Regions from separate parts of the Streptomyces sp. NPDC018031 genome, predicted to be linked through region 1. Evidence: riboswitches for the same ligand, from Rfam matches in the RefSeq annotation. Region 1 holds a riboswitch; each other region holds the start of a gene.
The links. Region 1 has a riboswitch for cyclic di-AMP ahead of ACH4B3_RS22960 (C40 family peptidase). Riboswitches for the same ligand answer to the same signal wherever they lie in the genome.
Positions count from the first base shown of each region.

Region 2: linked by a shared signal. The riboswitch ahead of ACH4B3_RS01790 (transglycosylase family protein) and the one ahead of ACH4B3_RS22960 (C40 family peptidase) in region 1 are both predicted to bind cyclic di-AMP.
Region 3: linked by a shared signal. The riboswitch ahead of ACH4B3_RS28845 (transglycosylase family protein) and the one ahead of ACH4B3_RS22960 (C40 family peptidase) in region 1 are both predicted to bind cyclic di-AMP.
Region 4: linked by a shared signal. The riboswitch ahead of ACH4B3_RS12480 (M23 family metallopeptidase) and the one ahead of ACH4B3_RS22960 (C40 family peptidase) in region 1 are both predicted to bind cyclic di-AMP.

Region 1 covers NZ_JBIRFT010000011.1:34,520-42,006, forward strand. The annotation lists gene ACH4B3_RS22945 (universal stress protein) at 1-694, opposite strand, end outside; partial or broken gene ACH4B3_RS22950 (Cmx/CmrA family chloramphenicol efflux MFS transporter) at 957-2,066, opposite strand; gene ACH4B3_RS22955 (hypothetical protein) at 2,527-2,673, shown strand; gene ACH4B3_RS22960 (C40 family peptidase) at 2,832-3,305, opposite strand; cyclic di-AMP (ydaO/yuaA leader) riboswitch at 3,309-3,500, opposite strand; gene ACH4B3_RS22965 (FAD binding domain-containing protein) at 3,875-4,708, shown strand; gene ACH4B3_RS22970 (molybdopterin-dependent oxidoreductase) at 4,721-7,423, shown strand.
Region 2 covers NZ_JBIRFT010000001.1:426,118-433,604, forward strand. The annotation lists gene ACH4B3_RS01775 (phosphotransferase family protein) at 1-61, opposite strand, end outside; gene ACH4B3_RS01780 (PPOX class F420-dependent oxidoreductase) at 461-871, shown strand; gene ACH4B3_RS01785 (bifunctional serine/threonine-protein kinase/glutamate ABC transporter substrate-binding protein) at 1,063-3,024, opposite strand; cyclic di-AMP (ydaO/yuaA leader) riboswitch at 3,552-3,760, shown strand; gene ACH4B3_RS01790 (transglycosylase family protein) at 3,766-4,947, shown strand; gene ACH4B3_RS01795 (DUF427 domain-containing protein) at 5,042-5,428, opposite strand; gene ACH4B3_RS01800 (MarR family winged helix-turn-helix transcriptional regulator) at 5,996-6,481, opposite strand; gene ACH4B3_RS01805 (MFS transporter) at 6,735-7,487, shown strand, end outside.
Region 3 covers NZ_JBIRFT010000018.1:31,244-38,730, reverse strand. The annotation lists gene eno (phosphopyruvate hydratase) at 1-1,246, opposite strand, end outside; gene ACH4B3_RS28845 (transglycosylase family protein) at 1,586-2,311, opposite strand; cyclic di-AMP (ydaO/yuaA leader) riboswitch at 2,321-2,474, opposite strand; gene ACH4B3_RS28840 (transglycosylase family protein) at 2,810-3,835, opposite strand; gene ACH4B3_RS28835 (cytochrome P450) at 4,035-5,303, opposite strand; gene ACH4B3_RS28830 (DUF6479 family protein) at 5,655-6,059, opposite strand; gene ACH4B3_RS28825 (nucleoside triphosphate pyrophosphohydrolase) at 6,358-7,341, opposite strand.
Region 4 covers NZ_JBIRFT010000004.1:29,097-36,583, reverse strand. The annotation lists gene ACH4B3_RS12500 (PucR family transcriptional regulator) at 1-22, opposite strand, end outside; gene ACH4B3_RS12495 (SGNH/GDSL hydrolase family protein) at 240-1,139, shown strand; gene ACH4B3_RS12490 (DoxX family protein) at 1,754-2,326, shown strand; gene ACH4B3_RS12485 (DUF6227 family protein) at 2,804-3,574, shown strand; cyclic di-AMP (ydaO/yuaA leader) riboswitch at 4,401-4,559, shown strand; gene ACH4B3_RS12480 (M23 family metallopeptidase) at 4,571-5,758, shown strand; gene ACH4B3_RS12475 (aldo/keto reductase) at 6,158-7,144, shown strand; gene ACH4B3_RS12470 (hypothetical protein) at 7,313-7,487, opposite strand, start outside.

The DNA.
Region 1 (7,487 bases):
CGTCCACCTGCGGATACCTCTCCCGCACCGGCCGTACCGCGTCCGCGAGCAGCTTCTTGTGCAGCGACTCCAGGCCCCCCGCCTCATCGACCGCGCTCAACGCCCCGGGAGTCCAGGTGAAGGGGGGCGGCAGGGTCCAGGCGCGTACCGCCCGCACGGTGGCACCGCGCGCCGCGGCCGCCCGGAAGGCGAACTCCAGCACCGCGGAACCCGACTCGTCCGACTCCTGCACCCCCACCAGCACCTCGCCCGAGCCGGCCGCCGCGGAGCCGGCGGGAGCGCGCCCGTGCACCACGACGACCGGCCGCTCGGCCTGGCGCAGCACGTGCAGTGACACCGAGCCGAGCAGGTAGCCGACCAGCGCACCGTGCCCGCGTGACCCCAGTACCAGCATCTCGGCCCGCGCGGCCTCGGCGACCAGCGCCGGGACCGGGTCCTCGGCCAGGAGCTCGCTGTCGACCGACAGCCCGGGGACGAGCGCGGTCAGCCGCGCCTCCTCGTCCGCCAGCAGCTTCCGTGCCTGCCGCTGCTGTGTGCCGGCGTCCGGCGCGACGGGCGCGTCCAGCGGTTGCCACAGGTGGGCGTGGACCAGACGCAGTGCCATGCCGGTGCGGTCGGCCTCCCGCGCCGCCCAGTCGGCGGCGCCGGCGGACTCCTCGGTCCCGTCCAGCCCGACGGTGATGGTGCCAGTCATGTGAAGCGGCCTCCAGTGGTGACGGTCCGGCACGTTCGATGCCTCCACCATGGGCGCTCGCCGCGGTGCTCGCATGCCGGTGGTGCCGTCATGCCCCCGGGGGGCCGTCACCGGGGTCCGGGACGGGGAGCCCGCGACGTGGTCCGGGGCCGTCGGCGCACCGCGGGCCCCGGACCGGACCGGCCGGCTGCGTGGCCGGGTCCGGCGCCTGGTCGTGGCGGCCGGCCGCGCCGCCCCCGACGACCCACGCCGCGGCGGCGGTGACCAGGGCGAGCGCGACCAGCGACACACTTACCCACAACGGTGCGCGGTATCCGAGGCCGGCCGCGATCGCCAGCCCGCCCAGCCACGGCCCGGCGGCGGCACCCACGTTGAACGCGGCCGTGGCGAACCCACCGGCCAGGGTCGGCGCGGCGGCGGCCGCGTAGAGCGCCTGTGAGATGAGCGTGGACCCGACGGCGAACGACAGCGTCCCCTGGGCCAGGACGAACACCACCGTCGCCCCCGTGCTGCCCGCGGTCAGCGCGAACCCGGCCCAGCCGGCCAGCAGGACCGGCGCGCCGACCACCAGGAGCCGCACCGGCCGGGTGTCGGCCATCCGGCCGCCCACGGTGACCCCCAGGAACGAGCCGATGCCGAAGAGCGCCAGCACGGCGGGCACCCACCCGGACCCCAGCCCGGTCACCTCGGTGACCAGCGGCGCGAGATAGCTGAACGCGCAGAACGTGGCACCGTTGACCAGCGCGCCCAGCAGCAGGACGAGCAGCAGCCGCCGGTCGCGCAGCGACCGCAGCTCGCCCCGGACGCTGCCGGCGGCGGGGCCGGGGACGCCACCGGGCACCGACCGCACGATCGCCGCCAGGGCCGGCACCGACAGCAGCGCGACCGCCCAGAACGCCGAGCGCCATCCCCACACCTGTCCGAGCAGGGCCCCCGCGGGCACACCCACCACACAGGCGAGGGTGACGCCCCCGAGGAGGACGGAGGTGGCCCGTCCCTTGAGGTTCGGCTCCACCAGGCCGGTCGCGGTGGTCACGGCCACCGCCAGGAAGCCGGCGTTGGCCAGCGCCCCCACCACCCGGGCGGCGACCAGCGTCCGGAAGTCGGTGGTGACCGCCCCGAGGACGTGGACGAGGAGGAAGACGGTCAGAAAGGTCAGCAGCGCGCGGCGCGGCGACCAGCGCCGGCCGAGCACCGCCATCACCGGCGCGCCGACCACCATCCCGACGGCGAAAGCCGAGGTCAGCAGGGAGGCGGTGGGGATGGACACGCGCATGTCGGCGGCGATGTCCGGGGTCAGCCCGGACAGCATGAACTCGGACGTCCCCTGGGCGAAGACCGCCAGTCCGAGCAGATACAGAACGAAGGGCACAGCAGTACTCCACAACCGCATCATGGATCGACAGGGCCGCGTCACGGCTGTGGCGGGCCCGGCCGGCGTCGCGGAGGACACGGCACACGGAAGCCGCCGGACCATCACGCGGAGGAAGACCCGCCGGCGTCACGGAGGGGACGCGCGGTCCGGGTCGAAGACAGCCCGTACGACGGCGGTCCGGTGGCAGCGGAGCACGCACCGCGAGGCCCGCGGCCGCAGGGGCGGCGGCGGGGCGCGGAGGTGCCGGCACGATCAGCCACCGGGACGACCGGTGGCTAGCGTCTGGATGCCTCGGGGCTGGACATGGGGCGAAGACTAGTCAGCCGGGTCCGGGCCGTCCACCGCATTCCGCCGCCCCGGCCGGGCCGGCGGCGTGTCGGCGGTGCGCCGGGGGGTAGGGGAGTCCGCACCGGCGGTGCACCGGCCCCGTCGGGACCCACTGTGCAAGGAGGAGTTCATGTCCGGACTGTTCGCCAGGATCAGACGGTTCAGCCGCACCCCGCAGGGGCAGCGGGCGATGGACACGGCGCGGCGGGCCGCCGCCGACCCGCGGCGGCGGTCCCAGGCCCGCCGGCTCCTCAGCAGGCTGCGCGGACGGCACTGAGCGGTACCGGGCGAGCGGTGGGCCGGAGAAGCCCGGGACGCCGGCGGGTGCCGGCGATTCAGGGCTTCACCGGCATCCCACGGACCCACCGCCACCGCATTCCGTTCCCGCCTCCGACGCAACGGAGAACACGCGGGTTTCCGGCGCCCGGTGATTGATCACTTGACGCGTCCGTACCAGACCTTTCCGGTCCAGATCTTTTCCTTGCGCACCGATGTCCCGGGCTTGGGAGAATGCCAGATCTGGTTTTTCCCGGCGTAGATCCCGACGTGGTACACACGACCGCCGGAGTGAAAGAACACGAGGTCACCCGGCTTGCGTGAGCCGACGGACACATGGCGTGTCCTGTTGTATTGGGCGGCCGCCGTCCGGGGCAGCGTCTTCCCCGCCTTCTTGTACGAGTAGAGCGTCAGACCGGAGCAGTCGAACCGGTTCGGGCCCGCCGCTCCGTAGCGGTACGGGGAGCCCTTCTTCGCGGCGGCCACCTTGAGGGCCTTGGCCGCCGGCGTGGCGGCTTCCGCTTCCGCCGCCAGGCCCGGGACCAGCAACGACGCGGTCACGGTGGCGGCGGTGAGGGCCGACACGGCCCCGGCCCGGGAAATGCACGGAGGTATGGACGGAATCGCAGACATGGCTATGCCCTTCGTCATACGCCTGCGAAAGATGACCTGTCGGGTTCGGGCAGGCGAAGTTGCCCGGCCACTTCCGTGGCTTCACCCCAAGGACCATCGCGTTCATGGCCCGTCGTGCTCGGGTCTCCCGCTCCTGCCGGCTCACTGTCGTGTGCGGTCATCCGGGGCGTCGGCAGGACTCGGCGTGCGCCCGGACGGCCCCGCCTCGGTGACGGGGTATTCGTTCCGGAGAGAGATCTTGCGACATCAATCGCCGTTCCGCAGAGCCAAAATGGGGTTCTGTGAACTTATTCACTCCCTCTCCCGTGGGAAATCCGTCCGCCCTTCTTCAGCCGGCCGACCGTCAATTGACCGCAATAGCAGGGCACTTGACGGACGCGATCAAGGATGTCCGCGGACGATCGAGGAGGGGTCGACGGCCGCTGGACCCCGGCCACATCGCACTGCTCCGACACGGGACTTCACCCGGACGCCGCGTGACGCCGGGCTCGCGGCCGGGTTGAACAGTGCGCCCGCCCGCACGCGTCGGCGCGGGGTCGGCCCGAGGCGGCGCGGACGAGGAACAAGACGTGGACTTGACAACGGTGCGCGAGGTCATCGACGGCCGGAGCGGCGCCCCCTGGCAACCGGGTGACGCCTGGCTGGCCGGCGGCACCCACCTGTTCGCCGAACCGCGGCCCGAGCTGCGCAGACTCCGGGACCTGGGAGCCATGGGCTGGGCGCCGCTGACCGTCACCGAGCACGGCCTGGAGATCGCCGCCACCTGCACCGTCGCCGAGCTGCTGGCTTTCGCCGAGGCCCGCGGCGGCCCCTGGCCGCGGGCCCGCGACCTGATGGCGTTCTGCTGCCGCGCCTTCTCCTCCTCTTTCAAGGTGTGGAACACCGCCACCGTCGGCGGCAACCTGTGCCTGGCGCTGCCGGCCGCTCCGATGGTCTCGCTCACCGCCGCGCTGGACGGCGTGTGCCTGCTGTACGCGCCCGACGGCGGCCGCAGACGGCTGCCGGTGCTCCGGTTCGTGACCGGCCCCGGGCGCACCGCCCTGCGCCCCGGTGAGCTGCTGCGCTCGATCACCCTGCCCACCGGACCGCTGGACGCCCGCACCGCATGCCGCCGGGCGGCCCTGCGGCCCCACGGCCGGTCCGCCGCCCTGGTGACCGGCGTCCACGACCCGCGTTCGCACCGTCTCACCCTCACCATCAGCGCGGCCACCCCCAGGCCGGTGCGCATCACGTTCTCCCGGCCGCCCGCCGAGGGCCGGCTGCGGGACGCGGTCCGGCGGGCCGTCCCGCCGGCGGCGGTGGTCGACGACATCCACGGCTCAGCCCGGTGGCGCCGTCACATGGCGCTCCACCTGGCCGAAGAGGTCCGCCGCGAGCTGCTCGCGGGCGGCGGCAACGGGTAACGGAGGAGAGACATGCCGTTCCGGGTCCGCGTCAACGGGCAGGAGGTCCGCCGGCCCCCCGCCCCCGGCCAGTGCCTGCGCACCTTCCTGCGCGACCACGGCTGGTTCGGGGTGAAGAAGGGCTGCGACACCGGGGACTGCGGTGCCTGCACCGTGCACGTCGACGGCGTCGCGGTGCACAGCTGCCTCCACCCGGCGGTCCGCGTCGCCGGACGCTCGGTCACCACCGTCGAGGGCCTCGCCGACGGGGACGCGCTCCACCCCCTCCAGCAGCGGTTCCTCGACGCCCAGGGCTTCCAGTGCGGCTTCTGCACCCCCGGCATGATCATGACCGCGGCGGTGCTGACGCCCGAACAGCTAGCGGACCTGCCGCAGACCCTCAAGGGCAACCTGTGCCGGTGCACCGGCTACCGGGCGGTCGAGGAGGCGCTGCGCGGTGCCGGCCACCCCCCGGAGCCGGCCACGGCCGACCGCCCCGGCGGCAGCGGCCGGCCGGCACCGACGCCCGCCGGGCGGGAGGTGGTCACCGGCACCGCCCGGTTCACCGTGGACACCAGCCCGCCCGGCCTGCTCCACCTCAAACTCGTGCGGTCACCGCACCGGCACGCGCGCATCCGCGCCATCGACACCACCGCGGCCCGCGCGGTACGCGGGGTGCGCGCGGTCCTCACCCACCTCGACGCGCCCGCCACCCGCTTCTCCACCGGGCGCCATGAGCACGACGACGACGATCCCGCCGACACCCGCGTACTGGACGACGTGGTCCGCCACCCCGGGCAGCGGGTGGCCGCGGTGGTCGCCGACAGCGAGGCGGCCGCCGAGGAGGGGTGCCGCGCGGTCCGGGTCACCTACCAGGTGCTGCCCGCCGTGTCCGACCCCGAACAGGCCCTGCTGCCGGACGCGGTACGGGTCCATCCGGCCGGCAACACCGTCGACGAGGTGCACACCGCGAGTGGTGACCTCGAACGCGGACTCGCCGAGGCCGACACCGTCTACGAGGAGACCTTCCGCACCCCGCGCGTCCAGCACGCCGCTCTGGAGACCCACGCCGCCACCGCCTGGTTCGACGGGGACGGCCGGCTGACCGTGCGCTCCGGAACCCAGACCCCGCACCTCACCCGCCGGGCGCTGTGCGGCCTCTTCGAACTGCCGCCGGACCGGGTGCGGGTGGTCAGCGGCCGCATCGGCGGCGCCTTCGGCGGGAAGCAGGAGATGCTCGTCGAGGACGTCGTGGTGCTCGCCGCGCTGCGCACCGGCCGTCCGGTACGGCTGGAGTACACCCGCACCGAGCAGCTCACCGCTTCCACCACGCGCCACCCCTTCACCGTCCGGGTCACGGCCGGGGCTCGCCGCGACGGCACGCTCACCGCCCTGCGGCTGCGCGTCGTCTCCGACACCGGGGCGTACGGCAACCACGGGTCGACCGTGCTGCGCGCCGCCTGCCAGGGGCCCCTGGGGCTCTACCGCTGTCCTGCCGTCCGGGTCGACGGCTACGCGGTGTACACCCACACGGTGCCCGCCGGGGCGTTCCGCGGCTACGGCTTCGGCCAGGTCGTCTTCGCGGTGGAGTCGGCGCTGGATGAACTCGCCCACCGGCTCGGCATCGACCCGCTGGTGATGCGGGAACGCAACTACGTCCGGCCCGGCGAGCCGCTCACCGCCCCCGGCCGGACCGGCCGGCCGCCGGTCGCCGACTCCGGCCTGGCGCAGTGCCTGGCCGCGGTCCGGGAGCACCGCGCGTCCCGGCGGGCCGCCGGGACCGCCCCGCCCGGGCCGCACCGGCTGGTCGGCGAGGGCATGGCCGCCTCGGTGTGCCCGTGCGCGCCGCCGGACGGGCACATCGCCCAGGCGCGGGCCTGCCTCGCCGCCGACGGCCACTACGAGCTGAGCCTCGGAGCCCCGGAGTTCGGCAGCGGTGCCACCGGCGCCCAGCAGCAGATCGCCGCCGCCACCCTGGCCACGCACCCCGGCCGCATCCGGGTCCGGCAGGCCGACACCGACCTGCTGGACCACGACACCGGTGGCTTCGCCTCCACCGGGACGGCACTGGTCGGGCAGGCGGTGCGGCGCGCCTGCCGCGACCTGCGCGACACGCTGCTCGACCTCGCGGCGACCCGGCTGGGGACCGACCGCGACCTGTGCCGCCTCGACGGCGACGCGGTGCACGGTCCCGGCGGACCGGTCCCGCTCCGTACGCTCCATCAGGCCGCCTGGGCGGCCGGCCGGGAGCCGGCCGGGTACGGGCGCGCCCAGCCGGTCTCCGGCACCGCCGCGTTCACCGTGCACTGGGTCCGGGTCGCCGTCGACCCGCGGACCGGCCACGTCACCGTCCTCGACAGCTTCCAGGCCGCGGACGCCGGTGTCGTGCTGCACCCGGACCGGTGCCGGGCGCAGATCGAAGGGGCGGTGGCGCAGGGCATCGGGATCGCCTTCCTGGAAGAGCTGCGCACCGACGAGCACGGCCGGGTCATCACCTCCGACCTGCGCGCCTATCCGGTCCCCACGACGGCCGAGGTGCCCAGGACCGCGATCCACCTGGCACGCACCCACGATCCGGGCGGGGCGCTGGGCGCCAAACCGATGAGCGAGACGCCGCTCAACCCGGTCCCCCCGGCCCTGGCCAACGCGGTACGGGACGCCACCGGCATCCGGTTCACCACCCTGCCGATGCGGCCGGACGTGGTGTGGCAGGCCCTGCGCGGGTCCACCGGCTGAGCAGCCGGCCCGGCCGCCGGCCGCGCGCCGTACGGTTCGGGTGCCAGGCCGGACGGCCCGGGGC
Region 2 (7,487 bases), on a different contig from region 1:
TCGCGCTCTCCTCTGTGAACTCCGTCGCCCCGTTCGGGGCCCCGCCATCGCCCGAGATCATGCCGTCGACGCTACCGCCCGCCCGGAGCGCCGCGACAGACGGCCACGTCATAATGGCGTGATGATCTTGCTGTGAGCGGGGCCAGCCAGGCACTCCGCCGCAGGTCAACCGGTTCGGGGCGTCTTGAGCTCTCCCGGCCTCCGGAGCCGTGTGCGCAGGTTCGAATCCTGCCGGGGGCACTTCGCGAGAAGTGCCGGAAGACCCCGCGATCAGCGAGTCAGCTGAAGCGGGGTCTTTTGCGTATTCGCGGCCGGATGCGGCTGCCGGCCGTCTCATGAGGGTGATCACGCACAGGCGGTGTGCGGGGGCGGGCGTGGCTCCGGGAGGGCCGCGGCAGTCGCGGCGGGCGGCCTCGGCGGCCTTGACCTCGACCGCGGTTGAGTTTCTAGGGTCGGCCGCATGATCTTCACTGAGAAGGAGCGCGAGTACCTCGCCGCCCAGCCGCTGGCCCGGCTCGCCACCATCGGACCCGACGGGGGTCCGCAGGTCCGCCCGGTGGGCTTCCGGCTCAACGACGACGGCACCATCGACATCGGTGGGCCCGACATGGCCCGCAGCCGGAAGTACCGCAACGCGCAGGCCCGTCCCGACGTCTCCGTGCTGGTCGACGATCTGGCTCCGGCCGATGACCCGGTCGCGGGCGGGTGGGGGCGCGGGGTCGAGATCAGGGGCCGGGCCGAGGTGCTGACCGTCGACGTGCCACCCGTGGCACCCGACTACTTCAGCCGGGACATCATTCGCGTCCACCCCCGGAAGGTCGTCGCCTGGAACCTGGAGGCGCGGGGGACCGACTCCCGCGAGGTCGGGTGAGGCAGGACCGGAAAGCGAATCGGCTCGGTTCCCGCGGGCTCCGGAAGCGGTCGCGGACCGAGTGACCCCCGGACCCTCCGAAAGGCCGTCCGCAGGTTCACCATTGCGCGTTTGCGGCATGGTTCCCGCGGCCCGACAGCGGCCGATGTCCGGGAATCGTGCGACGGTCCGACGCGAGGGTTCCGGCGGGGTTATTGCTGGGGCGGGGCTTCGGCCCGAAGGAGGGGGAGATTCTCGGTCATCGCCGTGTCCCAGGCCCCGTCCGCCGTCATTTTCCGCAGCGCTTGGCGGATTCCGTTCCTGAGGTCGCTGCGTTTGGGAACGCCGATGCCGTAGCGCTCGTAGGTGAGTTCCAGGCCGGCCAGCTCGTAAGTGCCGGGCTCCCGGGCGGCCCAGCCGGCGAGTACGGCGTCGTCGGCCGTGACGGCGTCCACTTCGCCGTTCGCCAGTCCGGCCAGGCACTGCGGAATGGTGTCGCGCTCCAGGAGCTGGGCCCGGGGGGCGAACTTGGTCTTCATGTTGAGTCCGGGGAGGGAGCCGGTGACCGAGCAGAGCTTCTTGTCGTTCAGGTCCGCGGGCTTGTCGACGGACGGGCCGTTCGCGCGGGTCAGCACGTCCTGGTGGGCGACCAGGTAGGGACCGACGAAGTCGACTTTGGTGGCCCGCGCGTCGGTGATGGCGTAGGTGGCGACGATGAAGTCGACCTCGCCGCGTTGCAGCAGACGTTCGCGGTCGGCGCTGGGGGCCTCCTTCCACTCGATGTCGCGGGGGTCGTGGCCCAGTTGCCTGGCGATGTACGTGGCCACGTCCACGTCGAAGCCGCTGTGCCGGCCGTCCGGGGTCTTGAGTCCGATCCCGGGCTGGTCGAACTTGACCCCGATGGTGATCTTCTTGCCACCGGGGGTGCCGCTGCCGCCGGAGGCGCCGGCCGGGTCGCCGCCGGGTGTGCCGGAGGTGCCCGGGCTGCGGGGTGTGCGGCCTTCCGCCTCTCCGCCGCCCGGGTCGCCCCAGGGCAGCAGGGTCCACAGCAGGACGCCGACGACGCCCAGCGCGCCGAGCGCCGACGCGTAGACCCGCCCGTGGCGCAGCCGGGCCGTCGGCGGCCGGGCCGGCGAGGGCGGCGGCGGGGCGGCGGAGGCGGGCGGCGGCGGGGCGGGCGCGGGCGGCGGCGAGGCGGGCGCGGGCCGCGGCGGGGCGGGCGCGGGCGGCGGCGGGGCGGCGGAGGCGGGCGCGGTGGCCGGCTGGGTGGGGGGTCGCGGGCCGGTGGGGCCGGGCGGGTCCGGGACGGGGGCGTCGGGGGACGCGTGGGCCGGCCGGGCCGCGGCCATCGCGGCGGCCTCGGCCTCGGCCAGCAGCCGGTCCAGGGTCGGCGCGTCCGGGCGCCGGTCCGGGTCGCGTACCAGGACCGATGTCAGCACTCCGGTCAGCGGTCCGGCGTGCCGTGGCGGCGGGACGTCCTCGCTGAGGACGGCGGCGAGCGTGGCCAGGGTGTTGCCGCGGCGCAGCGGGTTGTGCCCCTCCACGGCCACGTAGAGCGTCATGGCCAGCGACCACAGGTCGGCCGCGGGCCCGCCGTCCTGGCCGGCGACGCGTTCCGGTGCCATGTAGTCGGGGGTGCCGATGATCGAGCCGGTGGCGGTCAGGACGGTGGAGTCCAGGACGGCGGCGATGCCGAAGTCGGTGAGGACCGGGCGGCCGTCGGGGCGCAGCAGGATGTTGGCGGGCTTGATGTCGCGGTGCTGGATGTCCGCCGCGTGTGCCGCGCGGAGGCCGTCCAGCATCCCGCGGCCGGCCCGGGCCGCCTCGGCGGGCGCGAGCAGGCCGCGGTCGAGCCGGTCCTGGAGCGATCCACCGGTGACGAGTTCCATGACGAGCCAGGGGTAGGGATGCTCACCGCCGTCCACGATGTGGTGGATGGTGACGACGTTGGGGTGGTCCACGCGCGCGAGTGCCCTGGCCTCCCGGAGGACGCGGGCGCGCAGGGCGCGGGCGGCCTCGGGGTCGTACTCGGCGAGTCCCGGGTCGGGTGGGCGCACTTCCTTGAGTGCCACTTCGCGGTGGAGCGCCAGGTCACGCGCTTTCCACACGGTTCCCATGCCGCCGCCGCCGAGCCGCGCCAGCAGCTCGAAACGGTCGTCGATCACCCGCGCCACACGGCCCCCTTCACCCGGACGAGGGCCCCGGGCAGGGTCGTCTGCGAGGATCCGCGGGCCCTCGGGCCGAAGCCCGGGCCAACTCTGCCACAGCTGCCCGGTCGCGGGCAGGCGAGCGGTGAACCCGGCAGTCGGAGGCGCCGCGGCCGGGAGCGGCGGGAACGGATGGGCGTTTTGTCCATCGATCGGGCGGCGCGGCGCCCAACTCATTGACACAAAACGGACTTTTAATGACTCATGCCCTTATAGCTGGCCCGGGTGAGGGAGGTCACGGACGGGGGCGTCAACCCGTGACCGCTCCGTCGCGTCCCGCGCACTTTGCGTCAGGTCGATTACCGGGCGCTTTTCCAGGACGCCATTGTGCAAGATCTCCATTTCGGTACGGAAGAGATCCGGAGCGCAGCGTGACGTAAAGCGGAAGTAATTCGGAGAATGGATCTTTGACGCAGGTCACGTGGCTTGTGGCGGCGAATTCGTTCTGATTACGGTGGCGCCCGCTCCCTTCGGCAATCACTGCTCGGGAGCCTGTAACCGGAGCGCCTAATCCTGCCGCCGGTTGCGGATCCCACGACGCATCACGGCAGGAGCGGGGGAACCAGGTAAGTGCCGGACCGGGCATTCGCACGGCCGGCTTGGGGTGAAGACGCGTTGCGGTGGGATGACCGCTGCTCAGGACGCGGCCGGGCAACTCCAGCCCGAACCCGACAGCTCACCTCGCAGGCGTAGGAGAGGAACACCCCTATGTCTCGCGGACGTCACCGTCGCTATAACCCCGGCCGTATCGCCAAGGTCTCGCTCGCGCTCGCCGCGGGCGGTGCCGGTGTGGCCCTTCCCTTCGTCGGCGCCACTTCGGCGAGCGCCGCCTCCGTCGAGACCTGGGACAAGGTCGCGGCGTGCGAGAGCACCAGCAACTGGAGCATCAACACCGGTAACGGCTTCTACGGTGGCCTGCAGTTCACGCAGTCCACCTGGGCGGCGTTCGGCGGCCTGGACTACGCGCCGCGTGCCGACCTCGCCACCAAGGACCAGCAGATCGCCATCGCCGAGAAGGTGCTGGCCGAGCAGGGCCCCGGCGCCTGGCCGGTGTGCTCGGTGAAGGCCGGCCTCACCAAGGGCGGGCCGGCCCCGGCCATCTCCCCCGACGGTGAGAAGAAGGAGGCGGCTCCCGCCCCGGCGAAGCCCGCCCCCAAGCCGGTGGCCGCCGCGCCGAAGGCCGCCCCGAAGCAGGACGCCCCCGCCACCAAGCCGGCCGAGGGCTCCGAGTACACCGTGGTCCGCGGTGACAGCCTGTTCAAGATCGCCGAGTCGCACGACGTGGACGGTGGCTGGAAGGCCGTGTACGACGCGAACCGCGAGGTCATCGGCGGCAACCCGAACCTGATCTTCCCGGGCCAGGAGCTGGCGCTGACCGCCGAGGCCCCGAAGCAGCAGGCCCCGAAGCCCGCGGCCCCCAAGCAGGAGGCCCCGAAGCCGGCCGCGAAGCCCGCCGCCGCCCCGGCCGAGGCGCCGTCCGCCTCCGGCTTCACCGCGCCGGTCGCCAACCTGGTCCTGGGTACCCCGTACCACCAGGCCGGCAGCGCCTGGTCCAGCGGCTACCACACCGGTGCGGACTTCCCGGTCCCGACCGGCACCACCGTCAAGGCCATCGGCCCGGGTGAGGTCGTCTCGGCCGGCTGGGGCGGCTCGTACGGCAACCAGGTCGTCATCCGCCACGCAGACGGCAAGTACAGCCAGTACGCCCACCTGTCGTCGCTGTCCGTCTCCGCCGGTCAGACCGTCTCCGGTGGTCAGCAGATCGGCCTGTCCGGCTCCACCGGCAACAGCAGCGGCCCGCACCTGCACTTCGAGGTCCGCACCGGTGCCGGCTACGGCTCCGACATCGACCCGATCGCCTACCTGCGCGCCCACGGCGTCAGCATCTGAGGTGCCGACGTCCTGACGGCCGACGTGCCGTAGTCCGGAGTGCCCGGTCCGCCACCGTGCGGGCCGGGCACTTCGGCGTTCCGCCGACGGGTGGTCAGGCGGGTGGCGGAGCGGGGGAATCGCCGGTGACGGCGATGTCGGCGACGGTGTCGTAGAAGGACAGGTGGTCCTTGAGCTCGGCGACGGCGGGGATCGGGTCCGGGTAGGCCCACACGACGTCGCGGTGCGTCCCGCCCGGGCCGGTGTAGGACCAGTACGAGGCGGTGCCCTTGAAGGGGCAGACGGTGTGGTGGGCGGTGGGCTCGAAGAGGCTCAGGTCCACGTCCTGGACGGGCAGGTAGTAGCGGACCGGCAGGCCGGTCTCGTGCACCAGCAGCGGCCGGGTGGACTCGGCGACCACCTGGCCGGCGATCTCGACCCGTACGCGCTGCGAGCCGCGCACGACCTCGACGCGGTGGGCGGTGGTGTGCTGGTCGCTCATGACGGGTTCCCCCTCGGATGGCGTCCGCTCGGTGTCGTTGGGGGAACACCGGGGGGCGGGTTGGGATTCCCGGCCGGTGCGCCCCGCGCGCAGACCCCGGTCCGGTCGCCCGCACGGAGGCCGGCCCGGTCGCCTCCGTGCGGGCCCCGGCCACCTCGGGGGCCCGACCGATCGTCTCCGCGCGGGCCGCGTGCCACGTGCCGGGGCGTTTGAAGGGCCCGGGCTGGGGTGCGTCGGGCTCGCCGGCTGCCCGGCGGAAGGTGCGGCCGGCTCGCCGACCGCCGCGGGCGGAGGGTGCGGTCGACTGCCGGGAGGCGAGGCCCGGTGGGCTGCCGGGCGGCGTGCGCCGGCAGCTGCCGGACCGCGGGGTTGCGCCGGGTGCCGGACCGCGCGGTTCCGCCCGCCGCCCGAAGACTGGTGCCGGCGGGGCCGATCGGCTGCCGGGCCGCGGGGGCGCGCCGGGTGCCGGGAGGCGCGGTTCCGCCCGCTGCCCGAAGACTGGTGCCGGCGTGCGCCGGCAGCTGCCGGACCGCGGGAGCGCGCCGGGTGCCGGGCGGCGGGGGCCGGTCAGTCGCCGGGCGGCGGGGGCTCGGTGTTCCGGCGGGGCCAGTCGCGGCCCTCGTACTCCTCCACCACCCGGTTGAAGCGGGTCAGGGCCGCCTCGAAGTCGGCGAGTTCGTCCGGGGTCCAGTCGGCCAGGATGCGTCCGAGGCCGTCCCGCCGCAGGGTGCGGTCGGCCGCCAGCCGCTTGGCGCCCACCTCGGTCATCCGGAGTTTGCGGGCGAGGCCGCCGTCCGGGTCCGGGATGCGTTCCAGGAGGCCGAGCCGGAGCAGCCCGGCGGTCTGCCGGTTGACGGTGGAGACGTCCAGCTGGAAGGCCTCCGCGAGCCGGCCGATGCTCATCGGCCCTTCGGCGTCGAGCCGGGACAGCAGCACGTAGGCGGAGCGTTCGAGCTGGTACGGGCGGTCGGAGCGGCGCTCACGGGGCGTCATGACATGGCACCGGGCGAGCAGCATCAGCTCGCGCTCCAGCCGTTCGAGGCGGTCCGCCACGCACTTCTCCTCGCTGCCGCCGCCCGTCCTCGGGCCATCGGTCCCTTGACCATGATTTTGCCTTATGCACAGAACGGAGTGCACCCCTCCGGTACTGGATATGCACGATACACATTGTGTGTATGATGCACATCCCGACCGTCCGGCATGTACGCGTCGGCGATGTCGTCCACCCGCTCCACCCCGGGCCCCGGCACGGGCCGCCGGGCCCCGCAGCGCACTGCCTGAACCCACCTCATGGAGGCGGCCCCGAATGTCCGAGAAAGCCAGCGACCCCGTCGGCCCGGCGGAACCCCCTCCCCCGGGGGCTCCGGACGGGCGCACGGCGACGGAGCGCCAGGCGGGCGGCGCGTTCGTGGCCGTGCTCGCCTTCTGCGGCATCGCCGTGTCCGTGATGCAGACGCTCGTCGTCCCGCTCCTCACCGACCTGCCGCGGCTGCTCTCCACCTCGACCTCCGACGCGTCCTGGGTGGTGACCGCCACGCTGCTGGCCGGCGCCGTCTCGACACCCGTCATGGGCCGGCTCGGCGACATGTACGGCAAGCGGCGGATGCTGCTGGTCGCGCTCGCCCTGCTGGTCACCGGCTCACTGGTGTGCGCCATGACGTCCGACCTGGTGCCCATGGTGGCCGGCCGGGCGATCCAGGGCGGCGCCATGGGCGCCATCCCGCTCGGGATCAGCATCATGCGGGACGAGCTGCCGCCGCAGAAGCTGGGCTCCGCGATGGCGCTGATGAGCTCCTCGCTGGGCATCGGCGGCGCGCTCGGACTGCCCGCCGCCGCGCTGGTGGCCCAGCACACGGACTGGCACACCCTCTTCTACGGTGCCGCCGGGCTGGGCACGGTGGCGATCGTGCTGGTGCTGCTGGTGGTACCGGAGTCGTCGGTCCGCACCCCGGGGCGCTTCGACGTCGCGGGCGCGCTCGGGCTGTCGGCCGGGCTGGTGGCGCTGCTGCTGCCCATCACCAAGGGCGGCGACTGGGGCTGGACCAGCGGTGTCACGCTG
Region 3 (7,487 bases), on a different contig from region 1:
CGTACACCGCGGCGTCGTCGAGGATCTCCTCGATGCGCAGCAGCTGGTTGTACTTGGCGACGCGCTCGGAGCGGGCCGGGGCGCCGGTCTTGATCTGGCCGCAGTTGGTGGCGACGGCGAGGTCGGCGATGGTGACGTCCTCGGTCTCGCCGGAGCGGTGCGACATCATGCACTTGAAGCCGTTGCGCTGGGCCAGCTCGACCGCGTCCAGCGTCTCGGTGAGCGAGCCGATCTGGTTGACCTTGACCAGCAGGGCGTTGGCGGCGTTCTCCTCGATGCCGCGGCCCAGCCGCTCGGGGTTGGTGACGAACAGGTCGTCACCGACGAGCTGGACCTTGTCGCCGAGCTTGGCGGTGATGGTCTTCCAGCCGTCCCAGTCGTCCTCGAACAGCGGGTCCTCGATGGAGACCAGCGGGTACGCGGCCACCAGCTCCTCGTAGTACGAGGTCATCTCGGCGGCGGTGCGCTCCTGGCCCTCGAAGACGTACTTGCCGTCCTTGTAGAACTCGGAGGCGGCGACGTCCAGCGCCAGCGCCACGTCCTGGCCGGGGGTGTAGCCGGCCTTCTGGATGGCCTCCAGGATGAGGTCCAGCGCCTCGCGGTTGGAGTCGAGGTTCGGCGCGAAACCGCCCTCGTCGCCCAGGCCGGTGGACAGGCCGCGCTCCTTCAGCACCGCCTTGAGGGTGTGGTAGACCTCGGTGCCCCAGCGCAGGGCCTCGGAGAAGGACTCGGCGCCGATCGGCGCGATCATGAACTCCTGGATGTCGACGTTGGAGTCCGCGTGCGAACCGCCGTTGAGGATGTTCATCATCGGGACCGGCAGCAGGTGGGCGTTGGGTCCGCCCAGGTACCGGAAGAGCGGGAGGTCGGACGCCTCGGAGGCGGCGTGCGCCACGGCGAGCGACACGCCGAGGATGGCGTTGGCGCCCAGCGAGGACTTGTCGGGGGTGGCGTCCAGGTCGAACATGGCCTGGTCGATGAGGCGCTGCTCGGTGGCGTCGTAGCCGACGAGCTCCGGGCCGATCTGCTCGATCACGGCGAGGACGGCCTTCTCGACGCCCTTGCCGCCGTAGCGGTTCTTGTCGCCGTCGCGCAGTTCGAGGGCCTCGAAGGCACCGGTCGAGGCGCCGGACGGCACGGCAGCACGGCCGGTGCTGCCGTCGTCGAGGCCGACCTCGACCTCGACCGTGGGGTTGCCTCGCGAGTCGAGGATCTCGCGAGCTACGACGACGTCGATGGACGGCACGAGGATCTCCTTCGTGTGGGTCTGCGTCTGCAGCATGAGCCTAACCGGACCCGGGGGCCGATCCCGCCCGACGCCCGGCGTACGAGACGGTACGCGCCCGGTATGGCCCCGGTGCGGCGTACCTGGGGGTGTTCGGGGGGGCCGGGGCCGCCGGCCGGGAACGGGTCCGCCGGGCGGGCCGGGCCGGCCCCGCCGGCGGGGCGGGGCGGACCCGGGCGGGCGCCCCCGGGGGGACGGCCGGGGGCGCCCGGAGCGGCTCGGGCCCCGGCGGCGCCGGGGGAGGCCGGGGCGGAAGGAGGCGGCAGGCCCCACCGGGCGGGCCGGGGCCTGCCGCGGGGCTCAGCTCAGGTGGAGCCGCTGGCCGACGTAGATCAGGTCGGCGTCCTGGACGACGTCCTGGTTCAGCTCGTGCAGTTCCTGCCAGCCGCCGTCCACGTGGTGCGCGCGGGCGATGGTGGAGAGGGTGTCCCCGGCCTTGACGGCGTACTCGCCGTCGCCCTTCTGTACGGTCCTGGGCGCGGTGCGCTCCTGGGACCGGGTGGTCGGCGCGGGCTCGGCGGAGCGGTCCGCCCGCGGCGCCGCCTGCTGCTGGGCGGGCTGCTGCGACCGGGGGGCGGACTGCGGCTGCGGGGTGGACTTCCGCGGGGCCTGCTCGGCGGTGCTGCCGGAACCGGTGCCGGAGCCGGCCGAGCCGCCGCTGGTCAGGTTCACGCCGCAGTGCGGCCAGGCGCCCTTGCCCTGGCCCGCGAGGACCTTCTGGGCTATCTGGATCTGCTGGCTCTTGGACGCCTTGTCGGCGGTCGGGGCGAACGCGGTGCCGCCGTACGCGGCCCAGGTGGAGGCCGAGAACTGCAGGCCGCCGTAGTAGCCGTTGCCGGTGTTGATCGACCAGTTGCCGCCCGACTCGCACTGGGCGACCTCGTCCCACTGCGACACGGTCGCGGCGGACGCCTGCCCGGCGGCCCCCAGCAGCGGCACGGCGACCGCGGCGCCGGTGACCCCGGCGAGGGTGGCGATGCGGGTGGCCTTGGACGGACGGCGGTGCTTGCCCTTGGACTTGAACATCGTGGTTGGGTTTCCTCACACCGACGCCTGCGAGGTGAGCTGTCGGGTGCGGGCCATGTGAGGTGCCCGGCCGCGTGCGGTGCCCGCACGCGGCTTAACCCCGAGCCGGGGAGACCGGCGTGAATCCTGGGTCCCCCGCTCCTGCCTTCGGCGCTTGCGCGTCGACAACCCCCCGGCCGGTGGCAGGACTCGGCGTGCCGGTCGGCGGTGCCCGCGGTGGCGGGCGGAAAAGACGGTAAGCACATCACCCCGGGGAGCTCAAACCCCAACATCCGTGGAACTCACGCCCGTTTGCCGCTGAGGAACCGTCATCGGTGCAGGTCAGCACGGATGCCCCGAGGCCGGGCAAGGGTGACGGAGCGGGACGGACACGAGATCCATGTCTCACTTTCAGCAAACCGGGCGGATGCGGTCGAAGCGGTGCGCGCGGGCAGGCGGAAGCGCGCCCCGACCATCCGTCAGGACCCGCTTCCGCTCCGGGTGCGCCCCGGCCCGTCGCTAGCTCCGGTCACCCTCGACCACGAGCGCCTGCCCGGGGTGGATCAGGTCCGGGTCCGCACCGATCACGTCCTCGTTGGCGCCGTAGAGCGCGGGCCAGCCGCCGGGCACCTCCAGGTCCTCGGCGATGACCGACAGGTTGTCACCGGCGCGGACGGTGTAGCGGTCCGCGCCCTCGGGGCTCTCGACGCCGTCCCGGTCGCCGCGGTCGGCGTGCCGCCCGCCGCGGCGCTCGCCGTCCTCCGGGGCCCGGTCGTCGGGCCGGCCGCGGTGCTTGCCGGTGCCGGGGGCGGGCTCGGTGTCCCGGTCGGCGTCGTGCCCGCCGGCCGGGTCGGTGCCCTCGTCGCCGTCCGCGCGGTCGCCGGCGCCGCCGGTGCGGTCCTCGGCGCGGTCCTCGGCGCGGTCGTCGGCACGGTCATCGCCACGGTCCTCGCCGCGGTCGTCGGCCCGGTCGTCGCCACGGTCCTCGGCGCGGTCGTCGGCCCGGTCCCGGTCGTCCGCGCGGTCCGGGTCCCCGGCCGGGTCGGCGCCGGGCTCGGCCCGGTCCCGGTCCTCGGCGCCGGTCTCCGGGGCGGTGTCCCGGTCGTCCCCCTTCGAGCGGTCGTCCCCCTCCGGCCGGTCGTCCCCGGCCTCCCGGTCCTCCGGGGTGGTCCCGTTCTCCGGCCCCGGCGGGGTGGGCGCGTCGGTGCGGCCGGGGTTCACCTCGGGTGCCCGGCCGCCGTCGGTCAGCCCGGCGTCGAGCGCGCAGGCGGGCCAGGCCCGCGGGCCGCGGTCGCGCAGCATGGTCTCGGCCACCGACATCTGCTGCGAGCGGCTGGCCAGGTCGGGGCGCGGGGCGTAGGCCGTGCCGCCGTAGGTCTTCCACATGTCCAGGGTCAGCTGCAGGCCGCCGTAGAAGCCGTTGCCGGAGTTGGCACTCCACATGCCGCCGCTCTCGCACTCCGCGACCCGGTCCCAGGTCTCGGAGTCGGCGGCGTGCGCGCCGGACGCGCCCAGCAGCGGAAGCGCGATGCTTGCGCCGGTCACCCCCGCCGCGACGACGATGGCAGGAGCCTGACGGGGACGGCGATGCCGACCGTTGCCGGAACGCATGCGGTTGCCTCTCGTGTGGCAGCTGAGTTGTCGCATGAAGATAATCGGGGCGCCCGCGAGTCACAAGCCGATGTAGCCGAGGTCACGCGGAGATCACGTACTGACTCTCCGTCACTTCCGCACGTGGGGACGGTCACCCGGCCGCGGCGGGGGGCTCCGCGGTGAACTCCACCGGCAGGGTGCGGAGTCCACGCATGATGAGCCCGCCACGCCAGCGCAAATCATCCGGATCCACCGCAAGCCGGAGGTCGGGCAGCCGGCGCAGCAGCGTGACGAGCGCGGTCTGCGCCTCCAGCCGGGCGAGCGGCGCGCCGAGGCAGTAGTGGATGCCGTGGCCGTACCCCAGATGCTGGTTGTCACGGCGGGTGAGGTCGAGCACGTCGGGCCGGTCGAACCGGGCGGGGTCCCGGTCGGCGGCGGCGAGCACCACCAGCACCGGGTCCCCCTCGGCGATCCACTGCCCGCCGAGGGTGACCGGCTCGGTCGCGAAGCGCCAGGTCGCGATCTCCACCGGGCCGTCGTACCGCAGCAGCTCCTCCACCGCCCCGGCGAGCAGCGGCTGGTCGCCGGCCTCGGCGGCCCGCTGGAAGCGGGCCCGCTGCTCCGGGTGGCGCAGCAGGGCGTAGGTGCCGTTGCCGATCAGGTTGACGGTCGTCTCGAAGCCCGCGAACAGCAGGATGAAGGCCATCGCGGCGGCCTCGTTCTCGGTGAGGTGCTCACCGTGGTCACTGGCCCGGATCAGGCCGGAGATCAGGTCGTCGGCCTCGCCGTCGCCGCCCAGCGTCTCCCGTTTGCGGTGGATCAGCTCGGCCAGGTAGGTCCGCATGCGCTTCACCGCGCGGGCGACCCCGCCGCGCGGGGTGCGCCGGCCGTCGGGCAGGTCGTGCCGGATCATCATCCCGGCCCAGTCCCGGAAGTCGTCCTGGTCCTCCGGCGGGACGCCGAGCATGTCGCAGATCGCGTAGATGGGGAGCGGGAAGGCGAACTCGTGGATGAGGTCGGCCTCGCCGCGCCCGGCGAAGCCGTCGATCAGCCGGTCGGTGAGCTGCTGCACCCGGGGGGCGAACGCGGCGACCCGGCGCGGGGTGAACGCCTTGGACACCAGCCGCCGCAGCCGGGTGTGGTCCGGGGGGTCGATGTTGAGCAGGTGGGTCATGAGCCCGGCGCTGCGCTCCCCCGGGATGCCGACCTTGCCCTTGCCGTGCGCGTGCCCGCGGTGGCGCAGGGGGTTCTTGGAGAGCCGGGGGTCGGCGAGCGCCTGCCGGGCGTCGGCGTAGCGGGTGACCAGCCAGGCTTCGACGCCGCTGGGCAGGGTGGTCCGGTACACCGGGGCGTGCTCCCGGAGCCGGTGGTACGCGGGGTAGGGGTCGCTCGCGAACTCCCAGCCGAACAGGTCGGGTATGCGGCCCCCGTCGGCGGGAGTGGGATCTCCTGGCGCCGCCGGGGTGTGCGGCGCGGGACCGGCTACCGCGGCGTGCGGCGCGGTACCGGCGGAGTCCGGCCCGGGGTCCGCCGGGGTGTGCGGCGCGGGACCGGCCGTCGCGGGGCAGCCGGGTGGCGCGGGCTCCGCGGGACCGGGCGGCCGCGGAGGGACGGGCCGGTCAGGCCGGTGGGCCGGGCACTCGGGCGGGTGGGGCAGGTCGGGCTGGTCGGGCACGGTTCGACCGTATCGCGGGGCGGACGACGTCGGGCGCGCCGCCGGTCGGCGATGGCCGTGACCGGCGGCGCGCCCCGTCCGGCGCGGCGGCCCGGGTCAGCCGGTGCCCCAGGAGCCGCTGTGGCCGGGAGTCCACTTGGTGGGTTTCTTGTCGGGGTCCTCCTCGCTGCCGAAGTTGCCGAACTCGTACGGCATGTGCCGGACCCCGTCCCGCGGCACTTCCGTGGGCTTGCGGCCGTACTGCTCGTGGTGGCGTTCGGATTCCTGGTACCCCGGCCCGTGGTCGTCCGAGGTCAGCCGGCCGCTCCGGTGCTCCTCGGCGGTCTCCCAGGCTCCGGCGCGTGGCTGCGGTTCGGTGGGACGCCGCTCCCTCGCGCTCACCCGGATCCCCCACCAGACGGCCGCGATGAGCACGATGACGATGCCGACCCCCGCCACCAGCGGGGCGATGCCCACCAGGTGGTCACGGGCGGCTAGCGAAACGCTGGCGTATGTACTCATATACCACTAGTACCCCTTTTGGGGCGGTTGATGCGGGGGCGACGGCCGACGCGACTCCGGCCTCAGGCCCCGCCTACCCCGCCCCGCGGCCGTCATCCCGGTCCCCGCCGGGGCACCCGGGATCGACTGGGAGGCACGGGATCAGCCGGAACGCACGGGACCGGCCGGGACACCCGCGGGCCGCGGGCCCGGCCGCCGTCCCGTGGCCGGCGGCCGGGCCCGCGCGACGACGCCGGTCCGGCGCGGGGCCGGTGCGGCACCCCTCCCCGCCGGTGCCGCGCGGGGCACCGGCGGGCGCTCAGCCCGCCGGGCGCTCGCCTTCGGCCGCGCGGATCGCGTCCCGGTAGGCGCGGGCCGCGGCCCGCAGCGCGGTCTCCGGCTCCACGCCCTCCGCCTCGGCGCGCACCGCGAGCGCCAGCAGTTCGTAGCCGAGCCCCGTCCCCGACGGAACGGACACCTCCAGCCCGGCGGTACGGGCCCGGGAGGCCAGCTTGGCCGCCAGTGCGAGGGCGGGCTGGCCGAGCGGCACGCCCTCGGTGACCGAGCTGCGCCCCTTCTCCACCGCCTTGGTGCGCAGCCAGTGCGCCTTGACCTCCTCCGGCGTCTCGGCCGTCTCGTCGCCGAAGACGTGCGGGTGGCGGTGGATCAGCTTGTCGACGATGCCGCCCGCCACGTCGTCGATGGAGAACGGCGCCTCCGGGTCGTCCTGGGCGATCCGGGAGTGGAAGACGACCTGGAGCAGCACGTCGCCGAGTTCCTCGCGCAGCGCCTCCCGGTCCCCTTCCTCGATGGCCTCGACGAGTTCGTACGCCTCCTCGATCCCGTACTTCACCAGTTCCTCGCTGGTGCGGGTGCCGCTCCACGGGCACTCGCCGCGGATCCGGTCCATGACCTGCACCAGGTCGATCAGGCGCGCCCCCGGCAGGTCGTAGGAGCCGGGCAGCAGTTCCAGGTCGGGCATCCGCTCCCGCCCGGATCCGGCCATCCGGGCCAGTCCGTCGGTGAGCGCGGTCCCGCCGTCGGCGGTGGTGAGCACCACCGCGGTACGGCCGCCTTCGACGCAGTAGCCGACGAGTTCCCGGGCGTCGGGGTCGGCCCGCTCCACCTCGATCCCGGCTTCCCGCAGATAGGGCAGCTGGGGGTGGTCGAGGTCGGCGCACAGGACGCGGTCGGCGCCGCGCAGCGCCTGCCAGGCCGGCCAGGACAGCAGGCCGGGGGCGACGCGGTGGCTGGTGGTGAGCAGGACCAGGCGGCCGGGGCCGCTGTGGTGGGCAGGGTTCACCCCTTGAACGTAACGCAGCCGCCGGGCGGCTCCTATCGGGGTGCCCGATGACCAGGGGGCGGCTGCGGCCGCGGGCCCGTCCGGTGAATTTCCGGCGCACGAGGGGTTCCCATGCAGTGTGGCATGTGAAATTTTACATCTCACAT
Region 4 (7,487 bases), on a different contig from region 1:
GGGGAGGGATCGTGCGGCTCATGCCGCGCAGGCTACCCAGGGGCGCGTTGTGCCCGGGGACAACGGTGCGGGACGCCCGTTGTCCGCCCGGCCATGGCCCGCGCGGTCGGCGGCGGTCACGATACCGGCATCGTTACCGGCCGGTATCGCAGCGCCTCCGTACCCGATCACCCGACACTCCGCCCCGCCCCCGCCCTTCCTCCCCGAGCCGCTGGGCGGGGCCACCCCCAGGAGGAACCGTGTCCACCACCGTCCCGAAGCGATCGATCGCCCTCCTCGGCTGCGCCCTGCTGGCGACCGGCCTCACCACCACCACCGCAACCGCCCGGGCCGAGCAGTCCGGCGGCGCCCGGCACGTCGCCCTCGGCGACTCCTACGCCTCGGGCGCCGGGATCCCCGCGCAGTCGGCGGGCCTGTGCATGCGGTCCGACCAGAACTACGGGCAGCGGGTCGCCGACGCCCTCGGCGCTGCCCACTACACCGATGTGAGCTGCGCCGGGGCCAAGGCGTCCGCGCTCACCAAGCCGCAGACGGACCTCGGGGTGCCGGTGAACGGCGCCCAGCTCGACGCCGTCACCCCCGACACCACGCTGGTCACCCTCACCATCGGCGGCAACAACCTCGGCACCTCCGACATGGGGTTCGTGGACGTCATCGCCGCCTGCTCCGCCCTGTCCCCGACCGACCCGCTGGGCGCACCCTGCCGCGACCTGTACACGGACGGGGACGGCGGGGACACCCTCGTCGCACGACTCGCCGCCGCGGGAAGCGAGCTGACCGCCGCCCTCCGGCGGATCCACACCACCGCGCCGCGGGCCCGGGTGGTGGTCGTCGGCTACCCGTCGGTGATCCCGGCCGATCCGCGGAAGTGCCTCGGCAAGCTGCCGATCACCACCGGGGACATCGCCTATCTGCACGGCGTCCTCGGCGAGCTGAACGACATGGTCGCCCGGACCGCGGCTGCGGGCGGCGCGACCTACGTCGACACCGTGGCCGCCACCCGGGGGCACGACAGCTGCTCCGCCGATCCCTGGATCGAGGGCCTGTTCCCGGCCTCGCCGGCCCTCCCGCTGCACCCCGACGCCACCGGTCAGCGCGTCATGGCGGACGCGGTACTGGCCGCCCTCGGCCGCGGCTGACCGCGCCGGGGCGCGCCGCCACCCCGGCGCGCCCCGGCCGTCCGGCCGGGTGCTCCATGCGGACCGGGTCCCATGCCGGGCGGCCGGACGCTCCGTACCGGGCGGAGGGGCCCGGCCCGGGCCCCGCCCCTGGCACCGTGCGTCGCCGAGGAGCCGGGGGTCTGCTCCGGCGGTCCGCTCCGTCGGAAGCGCGCCCCCGTTCCTGGCCCGGAAGCCCGGCCCGGAAGCCTGACCCAGGAAGCCCGGCCTGGAGGCACGCCTGCGGAGGCCCGGTCCGGAAGCCCGGTCCCGCAGTCCCGCTCTGAGGCACGCCCCCGGAAGTCCGCTCCGGAAGCGCACCCTCCGTTCCTGGTCCGGAAGCCCGGCCCGGAAGCCCGGCCCGGAAGCCCGGCCCGGAAGCCCGGGCGGAGGCACGCCCCCGGAAGCCCGGTCCCGCAGTCCCGCTCTGAGGCACGCCCCCCGGGGCACGCTCCCCCGGATAGCGCACCCCCGGATGGCCCGGCCCCGGCGGTGGACCCGGCCGAAGCGGCACAGAATCGGTCACGGACGCGAGTGGCACCGCGCCCGCCGCGCCACCCCGCCCTCCGTACCGGCACCGGGAAATGGACACCGCCATGTCGATGACGTTCCGCACGGACCTCGGACTGCTCGCGCTGCGCCTCGGAACCGGCGGCGTGCTGTTCGCCCACGGTGCGCAGAAGCTCTTCGGCTGGTTCGGCGGCCACGGGCTGGACGGCACCGCCCACGCGATGGAGCACATGGGGTTCACACCGGGACGGCACAGCGCGCTGGCCGCCGGACTCGGCGAGGCGGGCGGCGGGGCGCTGCTCGCGGCCGGGCTGGCCACCCCCGCGGCCGGCGCGGCGGCGGCCGGCGCCATGGCGGGCGCGGTCTCCGTGCACGCGCCCGCCGGGTTCTTCGTCACCGAGGGCGGCTTCGAGTACCCGGCGTTCCTGGGCTTCGTGGCGGCGGGCATCGGTCTCGCGGGCCCCGGCCGGTACTCGCTGGACCGGCTCACCGGCCACTGCCTGGACCGCCCCTGGGTGATGACGGTGGCCTTCACGGCGAGCGCACTGGCGGCCGCCACGGTGGTCAAGCGCCGTACCTCGACCGTCGCGCGGCGCGGTGCGGCGGAACCGGACGGCACCGAGGGGACCGAGGGCCCCGAGGGCACTGCCGGGGACTGACCCACACCCCCGGGCCCGCGGCCGGGCAGCCGGCAGGCTCCGGCAGGGAGCCGGGGAGCCGGGGAGCCGGGGAGCCAGGGAGCCGGGGAGCCGGGGCGCCGGGGCGTCGGGGAGACACGGTCCCACGGGGAGCGTCGGATCCGGACAGATGTGCGGCGGACTCTGCGTCGATTTCGGGTGGAATCCGGGCTCATGCCGACTCGGCCGCGGCCGTGGACCGAGGCCGTGAACAAGCGGATCCGGACGGGCCGCATCCGTGTAATCCCCGGCAGGAGCTGCCTCGTTGGCCGGAAGTGTGATCACACGAGCCCCTCGAGTGATGTATTCGACTCTTCTGGCGCAGGTGTGAGTGAAGAGGCCGTGTCAGGGCGCGGCTTCCTCGAAACACAGCACGCAGCGCGTGTCGACGCCGCTACGGTAAGTCGCGAAGTGTCGCTGGGGGGCGCGGCGTGTCGATTTGGCCGGGAGGAGAGAGACATGGTGCACGGACAGGTCGGTGGTACCCCCGCCGAGCATCTCGACGGGCTGCTGGCCCGTGCCCAGAACGGGTTCGAGATCGACGAGACGGTCCTCACCCAGCTGCGTGATGCCTTGATGCACCAGACCGAGCTGCGTTCCTGCCGCCAGTGCAACGAACCCCCCGCCCGGCTGGGCTACACCACCTTCCGGCACGTCTTCCTCCTCCCGGACGGCAGCAGCGTCGTGCTGTGGGAGCTGGAGCACAACACCGGCCCGGGCGACGGCCCGCAGCACGAGGTCTACGCCGACGAGGACACCCTGGTGCAGGCCGAGCGCCGGGCCCACGACCGCACCGGCGGCGCCCGCTGGGAGGAGTTCGACGAGGAGCGGCTCTGGCTCCCCGACCAACTGCTGCGCGGCCCGCTGCCGGTGGAGACGGTGCGGGCGTACGTCGCGGACAACTCGGCCGACCACGCCCGGCGGGTGCTGCGCCGGGCGGAGAACGAGGACCGCCCGGGCGAGGAGGTCCGGCGGCTGCTGGAGACGGCGTTCGCGCACGACATCGCGCTGGCCCCGAAGCCGCGCCGGCGCACCGGCGGCCCGGACGCGACCTGGTGCCGCTTCTACGAGCACGCGTTCCTGCTCGCCGGCGGGGACGAGATCACCCTCTGGGAACTGGAGCACAACCTGACCAGCGACGGACGGCTGGTCTGCGAGGTCTACCTCGACGAGGGATCGGCCGAGATGGCCGCCGACCGACGGGCCCGCGCACGCGGCGTCGAACTCTGACCCTGACCGGCACCCGGCACCGGTGATCACCCGAACCCCGGTGCGAGCGGCGCCGCGCCCCGGCGGCTCCCGGGGCCCGGTGGCTCTCCGTGCCCGGCGCTCCCGGTGCCCTCGGCAGCCGGTGGCTCCCCGTGCCCCGACGGCTGCTCGTGCGTCGGCGGCCGTGCCCGGTGCGTCCGGCGATCCCCTGTACCCCGGGGGCGCCACGTACCCCGGTGGGCGCCACGGAGCCACCCACGCCCGCCCCGCCCCGGTGCCCCGCCCCTCGGTGCCCCACCCCGTGGCGGGCACGCACCCGCTCTCCTGTCTCCGTCACCTCTGTCACCTCTGGCACCTCCGTCACCTCCGTTCGGGTCCCTTGGTGCCCCGTCCCGTGGCCGGAGCCTCCGATGCCCGGCACGGGCCTGAACGTGGGCGTACGGCGGCGCCCCCATCCAGCGCTGCGCGCCGGGCCGCCGGGCCGCCGGGCGCGGGTGCGGGCACAGGCCGGAGGAAAGCCGGAGAGAAGGGAGAGCGGCCGACGCGGGGCGAGGCGCCGACGCCGCTCGGCGTACCGGCAGGGCCGCCGGCGCGACTGCCCGCATCCGCGCATCACGGAGAGCAACCGGGCGTGATCGTTCCGCATAACGATTGACGCACGATCAGCGAAGTCGGGTTTCCTGGGCGTTCACCTGTGCTGTGCAACTCGCCGATGTTTGCCCGGTAATGCCCGGAACATTCTTCCCCGAGGGCAACGGATTCCGGGGAACGGCTTGGAATAGCGTCCCGCCGTCTATTAACGTTCGATAACGCAGCGCGGTCGTTCCAGCCGCCAAAGAGGCGGCACCGTGCGCCGTCGCCGAATCCCGCATGCACCACGGCACCAGCAGTACCAGGGAACCGGGGAACCACCATCCTTGGGGTGAATCGGGCCGAACCCGGCCCGTAGGAGACCTTCCTGCTCCGAACCCGTCAGCTAACCCGGTAGGCGAGAGGGAAGGAAAGGAGTGCGCCCCCGTGGCGTCCAACAGGTCTGCCCTTGACGAGGCACCGTACGGCACCCCCACCGGACCGACCGAGGGCGCCGACCCCGGGCCGGGCCCACGGACGGCGGCCGCGCAGCGGACCGACACCCAGACGGTCTCCTCCCCGGTGGCCCCCTCCTCCGAGTGGGAGGAGTGGAACCCCACCGCCGACTCCCTCGCCCCGGTACGCGGCCGGCACCGCGTCGCCAAGCAGCGCGGCACCATGGCCCGCAGCGGGGCGGTACTCGGCGTCGGTGTCATCGCCGCGGTCGGCGCGGGCGGCATGGCGACCGCCAAGGACCGTCCCAACCCCCCGATATCCATGCCGGACGTCGCGCACATCGCCGACGAGATCCAGGACTCGCTGCCCGACGCGGGCGAACTGCCCGGCATCGGACCGCTCCTCGCCGGTGGCGACTCCTCCGGCGGGCAGCCCGCCGGTTCCCCCCAGCCCTTCTCCCAGGCCGGTCTCACCGCCGAGGACCGGGCCAACGGGACCACCGACGCGGGCGAGGCCCTGCGCGCCCGCATCATGCAGCAGGCCGAGCACCAGCAGAACGCCGCCGACGACGCCGCACGCGAGGCTGCCGCCAAGGCCGCCGCGGAAGCCGCCGCGAAGGCCGCCGCGGAGCGGAAGGCCGACGAGGAGGCCGAACGGAAGGCCGCCGAGGCGGAGGCCGAGCGCAAGGCGGCGGCGGAAGCGCAGCGGAAGGCCGAGGCGGAAGCCGAGCGGAAGGCGGAGGCCGCCCGCAAGGCCGAGGCCGAGCGCCGCGCCAAGCTCGCCACCGCGTACGCCCTCCCGCTGGCCTCGTACACCCTCACCTCGACCTTCGGCGAGGCCGGCGACATGTGGTCCGCGAACCACACCGGTCAGGACTTCGCCGCCCCCACCGGCACCCCGGTCAAGGCGGTGCACGGCGGCACCATCACCGAGGCCGGCTGGGCCGGTGCGTACGGCTACCGCATCGTCCTCACGCTCGATGACGGCACCGAGGTCTGGTACTGCCACCTCTCCTCGATGGTCCGGACGTCCGGCTCGGTGTCCGCCGGCGAGGTCATCGGACGCGTCGGCGCCACCGGCAACGTGACCGGCCCGCACCTGCACCTGGAGGTCCGCCCCGGCGGCGGCTCCCCGATCAACCCGCTGGCCTGGCTGCGCGAGCACGGCCTCAACCCCTGACCTCGTCCCACTCACCGCCCCCACCCCGATACGCCGGTGGCCCTGGTGCTCTCTCCCCCCCCTGACACCAGGGCCGCCGGTCCGGACCGGCACCGGGGCCGACCGGCACCGACGCCGCTGCCTCGCTCTCCCCACGCCACTGGCCCGACCCCTCCCCGCGCCCCGGCGCCTTCCCGTACCCGCGCCGGTCGGCACCTCCCGTACCCGCGCCGGCCGCTGACTCAAGTACCCGCGCCGGCCCCCCGAGCAGTCCGTCGTGACCGGCACCTGCCCGCCCCTTGGCGCCGACCGGCACCGGAGACCGTCCCCAACCGCCAACCGCCAACCGCCACCGCCACCCGCTGTCGCCGCGCGCCCGGCGGTGGAATATCCGCCCAGGCCGCCGCGCTGAAGCGGGGTATGGCTGACAACGACAAGCACACCCAAGGGCAGCGGCGGACCGGGCAGGCGGCCCGGAGGCCGCTCGGAGCGCTGGCGGTGCACCCGCTCTCCCTGGGCGGCAACGTCTTCGGTTGGACCGCGGACGAGGCCGAGTCCTTCGCCGTCCTGGACGCCTACGCCGCCGCGGGCGGCAACTTCATCGACACCGCGGACGTGTACTCCGCCTGGGCGCCGGGGAACCGGGGCGGAGAGTCCGAGACCGTCATCGGCAACTGGCTCGCCGCCCGGGGCAACCGGGCCGAGATGGTGATCGCCACCAAGGTGGGCGGTGGCTACCCCGACCCGCGCGGCCTCACCGCGCGGGCCATCAAGAGCGGTGCCGACGAGTCCCTGGCCCGGCTGCGCACCGACCACATCGACCTCTACTACACGCACTTCGACGATCCGTCGGTGCCCGTGGAGGAGATCATCACCGCGCTCGACGACCTGGTGAAGACCGGCAAGGTCCGCGAGATCGCGGCCTCCAACCTCTCCGCGGACCGGCTGGAAGCCTCCCTGAAGTTCTCCGAAGCGGAAGGACTGGCCCGCTACGTCGCCCTCCAGCCGCACTACAACCTGGTCTCCCGCGACACCTACGAGGGAGAACTCGCCGCCGTCGCCGCCCGGCACGGCATCGCCACCGTGCCCTACTTCGGCCTGGCCTCCGGCTTCCTCACCGGCAAGTACCGGCCCGGCAGCACCGTGGACAGCGCCCGCTCGGCCTCCGCCGCCAAGCACCTGGAGACCGAACGCGGCCGCAAGGTGCTCGCCGCTCTCGACGAGATCGCCGCGGCGCACGGGGCCGAGCAGGCCACCGTCGCGCTCGCCTGGCTGGCCGCCCAGCCGACCGTCGTCGCCCCCATCGCCAGCGCCCGCACCGTGGACCAACTGCCGGCACTGCTCGCCGTGGCCGACCTGAAGCTCACCGACGCCGAACTGGCCGCCCTCACCACGGCCTCGGAGTAACCCCCGCCTCGTTGAGGGACCCCACCCGGGCGGCCGGGCCCGGGGCGGGGTGGGGGCCCGTCCCCGGCGGCCGCCCGGGCCCTGCTCGCCCGGACCCGGCCGCCGAGGGGGGCTTGGCTCCGCCGTGGCCCTGCCCGCCCGGGGCCGCCCGGGCGCCGGTCCGGCGGCTCAGCCGCGCCGGTCCGCCGCGGCCCAGGAGGCGGCGGCCACCGCACCGGCCACGGCGAACACCGACGGCCAGGCACCGACCTTCCTGGCCAGCGGATGCGACCCGGCGAACGCCGCGACGTACAGCCCGCTCAGCGCCGCCGCGGTGCCCGTCCCGGCCTTCGCCCGCCAGCTC